Regions from separate parts of the Glaciimonas sp. CA11.2 genome, predicted to be linked through region 1. Evidence: predicted binding sites of a transcription regulator. Region 1 holds the regulator's gene; each other region holds the start of a gene.
What was found. Region 1 encodes sigma-54, which starts transcription at its own class of promoters, with help from an activator protein. Its sites were predicted from a motif close to TGGCANGNAANCTGCTTT; they were not measured.

Region 2: the regulator sigma-54 is predicted to act here: its motif matches at 3,107-3,124, upstream of RGU75_RS16460 (pilin).
Region 3: the regulator sigma-54 is predicted to act here: its motif matches at 1,616-1,633, upstream of RGU75_RS02375 (PEP-CTERM sorting domain-containing protein).

What each region holds. Positions count from the first base shown of each region.
Region 1 is NZ_JAVIWL010000001.1:1,355,310-1,360,153, forward strand. It holds gene RGU75_RS05750 (HAD family hydrolase) at 1-213, shown strand, start outside; gene lptC (LPS export ABC transporter periplasmic protein LptC) at 210-812, shown strand; gene lptA (lipopolysaccharide transport periplasmic protein LptA) at 886-1,425, shown strand; gene lptB (LPS export ABC transporter ATP-binding protein) at 1,427-2,179, shown strand; gene RGU75_RS05770 (RNA polymerase factor sigma-54) at 2,206-3,693, shown strand; gene hpf (ribosome hibernation-promoting factor, HPF/YfiA family) at 3,827-4,180, shown strand; gene RGU75_RS05780 (DUF4197 domain-containing protein) at 4,548-4,844, opposite strand, start outside.
Region 2 is NZ_JAVIWL010000001.1:3,798,323-3,803,166, reverse strand. It holds gene RGU75_RS16470 (hypothetical protein) at 1-467, shown strand, start outside; gene thrC (threonine synthase) at 687-2,147, opposite strand; gene RGU75_RS16460 (pilin) at 2,500-3,057, opposite strand; gene gmk (guanylate kinase) at 3,658-4,302, shown strand; gene rpoZ (DNA-directed RNA polymerase subunit omega) at 4,384-4,587, shown strand; gene RGU75_RS16445 (bifunctional (p)ppGpp synthetase/guanosine-3',5'-bis(diphosphate) 3'-pyrophosphohydrolase) at 4,621-4,844, shown strand, end outside.
Region 3 is NZ_JAVIWL010000001.1:559,627-564,470, forward strand. It holds gene RGU75_RS02365 (hypothetical protein) at 190-576, shown strand; gene RGU75_RS02370 (hypothetical protein) at 835-957, shown strand; gene RGU75_RS02375 (PEP-CTERM sorting domain-containing protein) at 971-1,579, opposite strand; gene RGU75_RS02380 (ATP-binding protein) at 2,380-3,510, opposite strand; gene RGU75_RS02385 (outer membrane lipoprotein-sorting protein) at 3,999-4,844, opposite strand, start outside.

The DNA.
Region 1 (4,844 bases):
GACATCATTGACCTGCCTATTTTGACGCGTACCGGTTTTGCTGTCAGTGTCCCCAATGGTCATCAGGAGGTCAAATCGCGCGTTCACTATGTTACGCAGGCAAACGGCGGGCAAGGCGCTGCGCGTGAAGTCTGTGATTTAATTCTGCGTGCGCAAGGCAAGTACGCCGCCGCTTTGGCACAGTATTTGACCGGCGTCATAGAGGCGGCATGAAAAACCTGCGGTCAACTTTTCGCCTACGCTTCATGCTGCTGCTGACGGTGTGTGTGGCACTCACTCTCGGTAGTTTCTGGATCATGGAAGTGATGCGTAAAAATACAGAGCAATTATTGCCGGGTGCGCCGCGTGTTGCGCCTGATTATTACGTCGAAAATTTTAATTATGTGCAACTCGCACTTAATGGTCAGCCACGCTACAACATCTCAGGTCAACGCCTGACGCACAATCCCGCCGACGATTCATTTGACGTGATTCTTCCCGTCATTCGTAGCCTTGATAAACAACAACCGCCGATGACCTTGCGCTCCAATACTGCCAAAATCGAAGACAACAACAGTAAAGTGAATATGTACGGCAATGTGAACGCAGACCGCTCAGCGACGCCAAAGTCGTCAAAGCTTCATTTGCAGTCCGAGTACCTTCAGCTATTGCCAGATGATGACATTATGACAAGCAACAAAGCGGTCGAAATCACGATCGATCAGTCGAAAATGACCGGTGTTGGTATGTATGCCAATAATGCGACTATGCAATTACGCCTATTAAACAATGTCCGTGGCACCTATCGCGCAACACCGCGGCAGACTAAATAACTCACATGATTACCGGATAATCCTATTGAAGCCATTGTTGCTTTTAGTGCCAGTATCCCCTTTCAGGATTTTTATGAAACGTATTCTATTTTTAACCCTACTCGCGCTGCAACTGACTTGTATTTCAGGTGCCCATGCTGAAAAAGCTGACGCAGATAAACCATCCAACGTAGACGCAGACCAGTTCACGCTGGACGACGTAAAACAAGTAAAGATATTCACCGGCAAGGTGATACTGACCCGCGGCACGCTGATCATGAAAGCCAACAAAGTCGTCGTCACGACGGACCCATCAGGCTATCAATTTGCCACCTTATACGCACCTCCCGGTGGCTTAGCCACGTTTCGCCAAAAGCGCGACGGCGGTCCTGACTTATGGATCGAAGGTGAAGCTGAGCGAATTGAGTACGACGATAAAACTGAAATCGTTAAATTATTTTCGAAAGCGCAAATGCGACGTCTGCAAGGGACCAAAGTCACCGATGTTGTAAACGGCGAATTCATCTCTTACGATAGTCGCGTGGAGTTCTACTCGGTCAGTAACAATGTTTCCGGCAATAGTCAACCTGGCGCGGGCCGCATCAAAGCAGTCATCCAGCCGAAGAGTAAATAAGATGACCTCTACAAATTTAAGCACCTTGATCGTTAAAGGGCTGCAAAAAAGTTATGGCGCGCGCCAAGTAGTCCGCGATGTCTCTTTGAAAGTAAATAACGGCGAGGTCGTCGGCTTGCTTGGTCCTAACGGCGCTGGAAAAACGACTTCTTTCTATATGATCGTCGGTCTGGTGCCATCGGATGGTGGAACAATTGATTTAGATGGCGTTGACATCTCGCGTTTACCGATTCATCAACGCGCGGTGCTTGGCCTGTCTTATCTGCCGCAAGAGGCCTCTGTTTTTCGCAAGCTAACGGTCGAAGACAATATTCGTGCGGTACTTGAGTTGCAGCGGCCAAACGGCAACGCACTGACTAAAGATGAGATCTCGGACAAACTCGATTCGCTGCTGCAAGAATTGCAAATTGAGAAATTGCGAGAAAATCAGGCGTTATCTTTATCCGGTGGTGAACGACGACGTGTCGAAATCGCCCGCGCTTTAGCCACTAATCCGCGCTTCGTGCTTCTTGATGAGCCGTTCGCCGGTATTGATCCTATCGCCGTTATCGAAATTCAACGTATCGTCAGGTTCCTTAAAGAGCGCGGCATCGGTGTCTTGATCACCGACCATAATGTGCGCGAAACGCTCGGCATTTGTGACCGGGCATACATCATCAACCAAGGTAGCGTGCTAGCCAGCGGCAGTCCAGACGACATCATCGCCAATGAATCTGTGCGACGAGTTTATCTGGGTGAACATTTCCGCATGTAACGGATTCAACGGATTCCCTAGCGCCCATGAAACAATCTCTTCAACTCCGTACCTCGCAGCATCTGGCGCTAACCCCGCAACTGCAGCAATCGATTCGATTGTTGCAGTTGTCTACGTTGGAGTTACATCAGGAACTCGAACACATCCTTTCGGATAATCCGTTACTGGAACGTCTAGACGATCCTTTGGATAATTCAGTGCGATTACTCGCCGACGGGGCGATCAGTACCAGCGCCTCAACAATGGATGCGCCACCTGGTGACAGCGAAGTAAGCAGCTCGCCTACAGAGCCCGAGGGCGGTGGTGAAGCCCCTGAGTCTGGCGAAAACAATCAAGAGAACGGCAATACTGACAGCGAATGGAGCTTTGACGACGTTTCCCGAACCTCCAAAGCCCCAGATGATGAGGATTCACGACCACAATTAGAAGCCTGCGAATCGACGTTGCGCGAACATTTGCTCAAACAAATGCGTGAAGCTGTTGATCAGCAACGCGACCGTGCATTGATCGAGTTGATCATTGATGCGCTTGATGAAAACGGCTACCTGGAGGAATCACTAGACGATATTTTTGCACGTCTTCCAGAGCAACTTGATATCGAGATCGAAGAATTGTCGATGGCCTTGAAGATGGTCCAAAGCTTCGACCCAACTGGTGTCGGAGCACGCAACGCGTCAGAATGCCTCGCATTGCAAATCAAAGCATTTCCCAAAGTAGCGTTCGTCACACGCCGACTGGCACTAACAATCGTTGAAGGTTATCTGACCTTATTTGCCCAGCGCGATTTTAATAAAATCAAAAAAGCGCTGGAGTGTGATGATGAAGATTTGCGCGAGGCACAAATTATTATCAAAAAATGTAATCCTCATCCCGGCGCGACCTTTGCTGGCGGTGCGTCAGATTATGTCGTACCAGATGTAATTGTCAGAAAAACAAAAAATGGTTGGCAGGTAATGCTCAACAATGACGTTATGCCAAGGCTTCGAGTTAATGCTCTTTATGCCAACATTCTCAAGCAGGGCAAGAGCGAGGGATCACTTAACTCGCAGCTACAGGAGGCAAAGTGGCTGATCAAAAATATGCGTCAGCGCTTCGATACCATACTGCGTGTAGCGCAGGCAATTGTTGAGCGTCAACGGAATTTTTTCTCACATGGGGCGGTTGCTATGCGACCTCTTGTGTTGCGCGAAATAGCTGATACACTAGGATTACACGAGAGTACTATCTCACGTGTAACTACTCAGAAATACATGCTCACCCCACACGGGATGTTCGAATTAAAGTATTTCTTTGGCAGCCATGTTGCTACAGAGGCAGGTGGAGAGGCTTCCTCAACGGCGATACGGGCGTTAATCAAACAACTGATAGGAGCGGAAGATTCTAAAAGTCCTTTCTCTGACAGCAAGATTGCCGACATGCTCGCGGAACAAGGTATGGTAGTGGCCCGTCGCACCGTCGCAAAATATCGCGAAGCTTTACGAATTCCGCCGGTCAATTTGCGTAAATCTTTATAGCTGTTTGCTTGTTTGCACAAACGTCGCTGTGTTCTGACTGATTGATTTATGGTTGATGAATAAATTGGTGATTCAACACTGAATTAATCGTCCCGGTCCGAACCGCCAACGACACACTTGATAGGAGCGCTGTATGAATTTCACAATTAGTGGGCATCACCTCGACGTAACTCCCGCCATTCGCGAACACGTGCTAAGCAAATTGGAGCGTATCAAGCGCCACTTCGATCAGGTCATAGATATTAGTGTGATCCTGACGGTAGACAAAATCACAGAGAAAGAAAAGCGTCAAAAAGCCGAAATTAATCTGCGCGTTAAAGGCAAAGACCTGCATGCCGAGAGCATTGCGCATGACCTTTACGCCGCCATCGATTTGTTAATCGACAAACTCGATCGACAAGTGATTAAATATAAGGACAAATTGCAGAATCATCAACATTCGGCAATCAAGCATCTACCTGAGGATTTGCCCATCGCAGCAACGTGATGGACGGGGTTCTCTAATGCGGTCAACGTAAGTATTGCTCAATAAATAAATTGAAAAATACTATACTGACAAATGAGCAAGGGCGCAGTTAATGCGCCCTTTGTCATTTTAAAATTATATAACTTACACACGCCCTGCCCGAATATGTTCGTAACACTTTGCATCGTTTAGCAGTGTTCGGAGGCATCGCCGAATGTCTCGAATGTCTCGAACGCAACCGGGTACACCTCAAACAGCGGCCAAAACAAATAACTAAGCAAGAAGCTTTATAACGTCACTCTCAAAAGAGTTTTCATAAAGTCGCCAGACCCGTAACTTTCCCAATTCGGTCCACATCAAAAATACCATGACGATGGTATGCCGCAGCCTATTGCTTTAATGCGCCAAAAACTTTTCCGATAATTGCACTGCCAGCACCGATCGGATCACGTCGAATCGCTTTTTCCTCTTCCCCTATCATGTAAAACAAGCCATCCAAGGTGCGCTGCGTGACATAGCCTTCAACAGTCGCCGCCTGACCTGGCACAAGACCCGTTTTACTGACCAATCCCATCGTCGAATTGTATTGTGTGGATACACCGTTACGGTCGGTGATTTTCTTTACTATCGGGAGAAATTTTTCTCCTAACGGGGTGGCAGTTTTCTCTCTGAAAAAATCGGTTAC
Region 2 (4,844 bases), 2.4 Mb from region 1:
TCAAAGGTGGCTGCACCTGCAACTTCAAGAACAACGTCAAAGGTGGCTGCACCTGCAACTTCAAGAACAACGTCAAAGGTGACTGCGCCTGCAACTTCAAGAACAACGTCAAAGGTGGCTGCACCTGCAACTTCAAGAACAACGTCAAAGGTGGCTGCGCCTGCAACTTCAAGAACAACGTCAAAGGTGGCTGCGCCTGCAACTTCAAGAACAACGTCAAAGGTGGCTGCGCCTGCAACGTCAAAGGTGGCTACGCCTGCAGGTCAAAAACTACTATGTCATTAGAGTCAAAGCCAACTTCGTTTATCAATACTTACTACGACAAACCGTTTACCACCAAGGCTGCGGCTTTTGACGTTGACGTACTCCGTCATGGACGCTGCCAAGTATTTCAGCTGTCAGTCGGGAATTGTTGGAAGACATGTTTGAGCGTAGCGAGTTGGTCTTTCAACCCGACTGGCGGCTGAAATGCTTGGGAACCCGCAGGGCAGCGTCAGTTGCGGTCGCCTTCTTTTTGGTTACGTTTTCTTGGCGGGGGGCGCCGAGCCAAGCAAGAAAAAGTGACTGGCTGTCGGGCCACCCCCGACAAAGCCCCCACGGAGCAGTAACCGTATTAAGTAACGACGTCCAAACCCAAGCCCAAACTCAACCAAACCAAACCAAACCAAACCAAACCAAACATTCATTTACAACCCCGTATGCCCAGCAATATACCCCTTAACCACCCCAACATCCGCCGCCATCACATCAAACCGCTGCGGCAGCGCCTCAATATTCTCAAACCCATCAGGCCGCTCTGCATCTCGCCCCAAAGCCTCACGAATCGTTTCATTAAATTTCGCTGGCAACGCAGTCTCCAACACAATCATCGTCACACCCGGCGTCATGTAATCGCGTGCGACTTTCACGCCATCCGCAGTATGCGTATCAATAGTAATCCCATACCGCTTCTCAACATCTCGAATCGTATCCAAACGATCCTGATGCGTCGACTTGCCTGACTGGAAACCATACTCGGCAATTTTACGGAACTCATCGCCATCACTACCGGGATTGCCCGACAAATCAAAGCCACCCTGCGTCTCAACTTTATGAAACAACGCACTCAGACGCGCATGATCGCGACCCAGCAAATCATACACAAAACGTTCAAAATTCGACGCTTTGCTGATATCCATGCTCGGGCTGCTGGTGTGGTACGTTTCGGCTGATTTGCGAACGCGGTAAATACCGGTGCGGAAAAACTCGTCCAACACATCATTCTCATTGGTCGCAGCCACCAACTTATCAATTGGCAACCCCATCATGCGCGCAATATGTCCGGCGCAGATATTACCAAAATTACCTGAAGGCACGGTGAATGACACTTTTTGGTCGTTGCTGGTCGTGGCGCTCAAATAACCACGGAAGTAGTACACCACCTGCGCGACGACGCGTGCCCAGTTGATCGAATTAACGGTGCCGATTTTTTGCGCTGCTTTGAACGCGTGATCGTTAGACACGGCTTTGACCATATCCTGACAATCATCGAATACACCTTCGACTGCGATATTAAAAATATTCGGATCTTGCAGGCTAAACATTTGCGCAGACTGAAATGCGCTCATCTTTTTATGTGGTGACAGCATAAACACGCGGATGCCCTTTTTGCCACGCATTGCGTACTCAGCCGCGCTACCCGTATCACCCGACGTCGCGCCAAAAATATTCAACGCCGCATCGTCCTTGGCCAAGGTGTATTCAAACAGGTTACCCAGCAACTGCATCGCCATATCCTTGAACGCCAGCGTCGGTCCATTGGATAGCGCTTGCAGAACAAGTTTGCAGCCGTCGGTTTCTTCCAACACGCGCAAAGGCGTGATTTCTTCAGCATTTTCACCTGCACGACCGTTGCGATAGACCGCACCGGTATAGGTTTTATGCGTCAACGCCTTCAAATCCGCTTCCGGAATATCAGTCGCAAATTTCCGCAGCACCTCAAAAGCGAGGTCCGCGTATGACAATGTGCGCCAATGATTGAGCTCGGCAGCGCTCACCTGCGGATATTCTGCGGGCAAATATAGCCCACCGTCCGGTGCAAGACCGCCCAGCAAAATGTGCGAAAAAGATTGTGCCGTAGCGTGGCCGCGCGTGGAAACGTATTGCATAGGGTCTATGTAGTTGTATGTGCTAGCAAAAAATGCAGAGGGAGATTGGATGGCTAAGCGCATTAACAAGCCCCTTAACCAAATCCTCATCGATTGGGCAGTATTATAGCTGCCGATTAGGCATCACCGCTGAATCGCGCTTGAATTGACAATTGCTAACTATAATCACCGCTCAGGAGAATTAATAGCACTACGATACCGAATTTGGTCATCCCAATAGCCAAGAGAGCAACAATATCCGAGCATCGCCGATGCGTATAAGTAAGAAAGTAGACTACTGATCAAATTACGCTCTGAAATGTAAAAAAGATGCCGAAGCATCTTTTTTTGACTTACGTTACAACTAAGCCTGTTAGCGGCAGGAAGCTGGAGCGTACTTAGCCAGCAATGTCCCAGCAGTAACAGTCAGCATGTTTTGAGCTGTTGCTGTTGCTTGAGTCGCAGATGCGCAACCCCAGTCAAGCGCGCCAGTCGTTCCCGCAGCTTGCGCTGCAGCCAGCTTGACTGAAGCACCGGCAGCGGCTGTGCGGACATATGGTCCCAATACAATCGTATTCGCTGCCGCACCCACACCCACTGATGCAGCATTATAAACAATCGTGATCTCTCCATTTGCAGCAATCTGAACCGAATTAACGTATTTGCTGTTCGCACCAGTAGCACCTGCTTGCGCATTCCAAGTTGCCCTTGCGGTCACCAGATCAGCGGCGGATGTTGCACCTTCGGTTGCAATGGCGAGCTTGGCACTTTCGGCCAATGCCAAACCTTCAGTAACCCGTGTACGGACGATGTAATCTTGATAAGCTGGCAATGCAATCGCAGCCAAAATACCGATAATCGCAACAACGATCATCAACTCAATCAGCGTGAAACCTTTTTGTGCTTTAGTCGACAAGCGACGAATAGACATATTCATGTAGTAAACTCCCTCTAGATTCAGTTGAACTTCTACAGACGATAGAGCATGGACCGTGCCAGCTCTGCTTTTCTGCTAACCGCCCTAGTAAAGGCCAAGGACAAGCGCGTTTTTTACTACGTAAGTATCGACAAAATTCGTCTGTTTCATCATTTTACATGACCAAAACCGTCACTTGACCCGTGCTTTCATTCATAAAGATGGTAATTGCCTGATTCGCCACATAAATTGACAAGCGATTACATTCATAGCTTTTCGTCGGAAGAAAGTCTTGGACAAAAAATCAATTCCATTCAGGCTAGATGCTTTTACATTTCTCAAAAGAAAAATTTGCGCACTATCCACGGGTTTACTACGTTTTTGCCACATTTATAACGCGCACTCCACACTATCCTCCCTGCAACACGTCATCTGCACTGATACAATGCTGCTCTATCAGCAAGCCATGCACTCAGGCGTTGATGCCTTATTTGATCTCACTTTGATCTCACGTCTGCGCACAATGGCAAGCCACCCTTTTTTACGAATAAGTTGACCGCTATGACGCCGCCACTGTTACCTCTATCGCCGAACGAACACCTGAACGTAGCTGCCATGCCCGACGAACACCCAATGTCTGGAAGCTTATTTATGGTGGTCGCCCCGTCTGGTGCGGGCAAATCGACGCTGGTAAATGCGTTGCTGGCGCAAGAGCCCGCGATTAAGCTGTCGATTTCTTATACGACCCGACCGCCACGCACTAAAGAGAAAAACGGACGAGAATATCATTTCACTTCAGTGGAAGACTTCCGAGCGCGTCATAAGCAAGGTGAGTTTCTGGAATGGGCCGAAGTGCATGGCAACTATTACGGCACTTCCCGCCTGGCGATTGCCGAACAAATGCAAGCCGGAACGGACGTTTTGCTAGAAATCGACTGGCAAGGCGCGCAACAGGTTAAAAAGCAATTTCCCCACGTTGTTGGTATTTTTATCTTGCCGCCGTCCATCGCTGCGTTGGAAGATCGTCTCAAAAAACGCGGACAGGACGAGCCACAGGTGATAACCCGCAGAATTCTGGCCGCTGGCGGGGAAATCGCGCATGCGCCTGAGTCCGAATATGTTATTATCAACCAAGAATTTGCTTCTGCTTTGTCGGAACTAACTGCTATTGTCAAAGCGACACGATGTCGCTTCGCGCAACAAGCAGTTCGTAACGCATCCTTATTTGCGCAACTTGGCATTCATGCCAACCTAAGTTGACACCACGTTAATCTTGACGACAACGACGCTAAAACGGCGTTGATGCAAGAGCGACAATGACCCTGTTTTTTCGGAGAACATATGGCCCGCATTACCATTGAAGATTGCATCAAGCACATCCCTAACCGTTTTCAATTGACTCTTTCCGCAACATACCGCGCACGTCAGCTTTTACAAGGTCACACACCTAAGGTTGATGCGAAAGACAAGCCAACTGTTATTGCCCTGCGTGAAATCGCTGCTGGCAAAGTTGGTATCGAAATGCTTAAGAAAGTGCCGGGTTAATCGTCCACGTACTGCGGCTGGTGTATAAATAGTATGAACCTGACTCCTCCAGATTCGACCTTACCATCAGCCGCTCCTGTAAAACGAGCTGTATTGCCTCGTGCTGTCAAAACTGCACCAACTGAAACATCCACTGATCAGCCAATGTCCAAAATCGGCGTTGCATCGATCACCCACCTGACTACCAAACTCGCTGAATACCTTAGCCCTTCCGAATTAAAGAAGGTCAAGGAAGCGTATCGCTTTTCAGATGAAAT
Region 3 (4,844 bases), 800 kb from region 1:
GCCGAATGTACCCACCGACCAGAATTATGTTCCGGCCAATGATGTTGATCTTCGTGCGCACCAGCGAATTGACGATAACGGAATGGAAAGAAATCGACCTCGAAAAGGAAGATTGGCTAATTCCGTGGCAACGCATAACGATGGAAAAAAAGAAGCTGAGCCCACGCAAAGTAGACGATCACGTATTTTTTGCCAATTCAAGGTTGTATTTTATTAAGAGAACTCCACCAATACACAGGCAATAACAAGTATCTCTTTTACAACCTGCGCGATCCTCAGAAGCGTGCAACTAATTTCGGTATATTGGCAGCTATCAAGCGCATGGGATACAGCGGCGCAATGACCGGACACGGCTTCAGATTGCTTGCCATGGGCGTGATTAAGGGGCGCTTGGGCTATCGTCACGAGGCCGTTGACCGTCAGCTATCACATGCTTCAGGAGATACCTACGGCGAGGCCTATGACCGTGCAATGTTTCTTGATAAGCGCAAGGTGATGATGCAGAAGTATGTGGATTCTCCTGAGACTGTGGCAGGCGGGAAGGTCATTGCTCGAAAGTTTGGGCGGGTGGGCTGATGCGTTAGTGCATGCGTTGTTTCGTCATAGCAAAACGGCAGGGCAAGGCATTATATTAAAACCAAACCTCGGAATAGTATCAACGAATGTACACAGTCTTTACCAGAATACAGATAAAAAAACCCTTATATTTAATGTGACCCGTACCGCTTATCCAGACCGCAACCACTATAAAGATTCGATTGCGAGTTAATGCGCTTGGCTGCAACTAGTCAAAATAACGTGCTTTACCAATAACCTTGCATCACGGTTTCGGACATGACATCAGGAAGACTTTTTGCGTGGCTGCTGGATTTTGACGGTGTGCCCGACAATCTGGCCGCTATCGTTGATGCTCCAGGTTCCGATGCAAAAAGCCTGCTCCGGGCAGGCTCGGACTGAACGTAAAAAACGTTTATGCGTTGTTAATGCCTGATTTGCGACGTGCCACTGCGAAACCAAAAATTCCCAAAGCCAGCAATGCAATAGATCCCGGTTCAGGTACATTGGCTGTGGCATTACCTGGCGTGAACGTGAAATTTTGAAAAGTCACAAAACCAAGCGATTCGTCAAGGCGTGTCAGGTTCGTGAAGCCCGTTAAGGAAAATGTTTCGATACCAACACTATAGCCTGGCACTGTGAAACTCTTGCTGATGGTAGAGCCGTCAATCTTTGTGCCGAGAAAGGTCACGACTGACGCAGGATCAGCGTTGTTGAACATTGAAAATTGTTCCGACGTGAAGTCAAAGCTATTAAAGCCGGAGCCAGCGGTGTTCTTGACGGTAAGCGTTGACGGATAACCATATGGACCAGCAAAATTATTTTGAACAATATTCGGTCCAACAAATCCGAGAGAATCGGTAAAAGTCATCCCATCCTGCGTATACGTTTTAACCGTCCCAAATGTGCTTCCAAGACCTGCGAAATCGATCACATTTGCATTTGCATTTGCAAGTGCAGCCAGTAGACCTACGGCCGAAAATGCTACAGCAGCAGCGGAAGACCAAGAATTAAGAATTTTCATTTTTTTCCCAAGGAATGATTAAAGAATAATTCTAAATAAGCAACAATCATGCCCAAAAAAAACTTCTTTAATATCAATGACTTAAAAAAATATAATTTTTACGCCTCGTAATATGTAAAATTTGCTGACAACTGATATCGGTGTCGGTAGCCGGCGGCGACCTCCCCGGCACTGGCACTCGTAGCGCAAAAAATGGGCGAGAAATCTCATCCTGTAAGCAAAATTGCTGAGAATGTATCATCGCTGTAATTCGGTCGATGGCGCAGCGCAATTGTCGTTGCATTTTTGCAGCAGTGTAGTCAATTAAGGGCTAGCCTCCATTCCGGATCGATAAGCGTAGTACCTCAAAAAAATAGTTACACTACGCGTATTAATATGTGATTGTTATTCCGTCTGTTCGCGCTAACGCGATTTTGAACCAGGCTGCCGGAATTCATTGCCGCAGCTGCTCGCATGGAAAATAGTTTCCCCACTGCTGGATTTTGATGGTTGAAGATGGGTCAGTGAAGGTCGGCAGCCTGGGTCAAAATCGCGTCAGTGCCAACACTATAGAATATACAAAGTCCCGCTTAAGCGAGAGTGGACAGCGGGCAGCGGACAGTGAAAGAAATACCGCTGCAGAAGAATCCACGCGAGCTGCCGGTGAATCTCAATCGAGGAGGTAACTCACTTCCTCGATTGCGTCGGCAGCCAGAAGCACCGCTGCATTTTGATGTTATGCGTATCGGGGCAACGGGTGGCCAAACAGGGTATTGAGTCACCGTTCCGCGCCTGCAAAGCCCGCCAGACATAATCGCTTGTTATACTAATATCCCGGATACGACCGCCTGCAACGACCAGCGCGCTTCTACCCTGGTTCCACTATTCAGACCCGATTGAATCCAAAAATTACCAGCAGACGACTCTACCCGTTCACGCATGCTTTTTAATCCCAATCCCCCCTGATTCGCAGTGGAAAAATCGAGTGGATTGGAATCAAAACCTTTACCGTTATCACGGATGATCAAACGCATATTGGCGTGCTCCACGTGCAGAGAGACGGTTACCTCGGATGCCTGTGCATGCTTGGCGACATTATTTAATGCCTCCTGAATAATGCGGAAAATGTCCAATTTCAGCACTTCCGGGACTTCCGCTTCAATCACATCCAGATCAAGATTCAGGCGCACGTCGTGATATGCTTTTTTGTAAATGCGGCAATGCCATTGAATCGTCGGAATCAGGCCCAAATCGTCTAGGCTACTAGGACGCAATTCAATCGAGATACGCCTGACTTCATTCATTGCTTCTCGCAACCGTACCACCGTCTCATCAAGAATTTTCGCGCCCTCGTCCGGCTTTCCGCTTTTTACCTGTCGCGCGGCATCTTCGATCATAAACTTTATCATTGCCAACACTTGTCCAATGCCGTCATGCAATTCGGAAGAGACACGTTTCAGCTCGAGTTCGTGGGCTGCAATTAAACGATTCGAAAATTGTTGAAGTTTTGGTTCTGATCGATCCAAAGTTTGCAGTAAAGCGTTGCGATTGTTTTTTTCAGTGAGCACCAGCAACATAGAACGCGTGATGCCATCAGAATGTTCAATCGACTGGGGCACGATAGTGAGTGTACTTTTGCGACCGCTACGGCCTTTAAAAAGGATCTCAAACGATTCGAGCTTGCCAGACTTCAGCGGAAAGGTCAGTACTTGATCAAGCCCCCCTTGACCATTTTCTACTAAATGCGTCAGCAAGGTATCCTGTAGTTCTTCTACCTTAAATCCCAGCATTGCCGCCGCTATCTCGTTGATGCTCAGTATCTTGCTTTGGCTATCCACAATCAGCGAGGCTATCCCGATCAGCTCAGTTAGCTCACCAAACTGTGACTTCGACAACTCCAGCTCGCTACACATCCTGCGCATGGTCATCATCACTTGCTGCAGCTTTAACATTATTGTCTCCTTGCGAGCCTAGGAACCTACTTCGTGAACCGTATTCATTGCGAATAATAAGATTTCCGACTATCAACATACGGACGCGGTTACGTAGCTTTTTTTCCATCATACATTGCGCATCATAGTCGTTACCGCGATCCTGCATTCCTGGTCAGTCGCGGCCATTTATTTCTTCAGCGGCAGCAAAGCGCTATTCAGCGTTTGGCACCGCAGGCAATGCGTTAGGATTTGTAGTTCCCTTTGGTTGTCTTGGCGGAGTAAGGAATGGTGAAGTCGCTTTGCTCGTCGCCGTTCTTTTCGACGGGGCTTGCCCGACCGTACCGGCCGGTGCGGCCTCGCTTCCGCTATCTGCGCTGCATGCACTCACAGCAAGCATAATAAGCAAAACCAAGGGGAATAATAATGGATCCACTTTGCACCGTACAATCGCCACAATCAATCTCCATTTCCATGTTCCTACCTAAGCCTAAAGCTGACACGTTAGGTTAAGGGCCAGACGTCACAGCGGGCGCAGAAAAAAGGGCATCGCTCAATACAGGATTGAGCATGACATGGTCAATCACTATGCGCTCAGTGGTACGCGTCCCGCCGATCGCGGTGTCCAGCACATGGGGGATCTGAAGCCCGTGTACTTTCTTGTAACCGGAAAAATAGGTCTCTACCGGCCAAACTGATCCCCCTACCATCCGGGTGCCGTCAATTTTGGTATCGAGAAAGGTGTCGGCATCAATCCAGAGATGCCGCACCTGACCGTCGCGCAATGTTAAGGCGAGGCGATAGTTATTACGTCCGTCCACCAATTCGAGGCCTTCGAGGAGCACTTTAGTCCCTTTTGCCGCGCTATCCATCAGCGGACCATCCAGATCCTGTTGCGTCGCCGCCGCGTGCGCAGTCTGCGGTGCGTATTTCACCGCTACAGCCCCGCTAGATGTAGGCATCACCGTCCATCCTTGCATCCCATCGAAAACCTGAATCGCTGTCGACCCATGGTATTGAATTTCCAAATACATCTTATGCGGGCGCTGCATATGCAGGGTGAAGGGCACACTCCGGTCGCGCGCCCCGCCGCCAATGGTTGAATGGGCACCCGAACGCGGTTTGTGGATTCCATTGATGGTGCTAAGCTGGACCTGCTCCATCCGGCCGACCTCACTTAAACCTGTAACCGCATGCCATGCGTCAATGCCGCCGCGCGCGGCACCATTGCGGGCGATGATTTGGGCGACAGTGAGTGTCTGTACTTGCGGATTTTCAGCAGAGGATCCTTGTTGAACCGGAGCGATCGCATGGGCTGTGAGGGCGATTGTCAGCATCGCCATCCCCGTAATAAG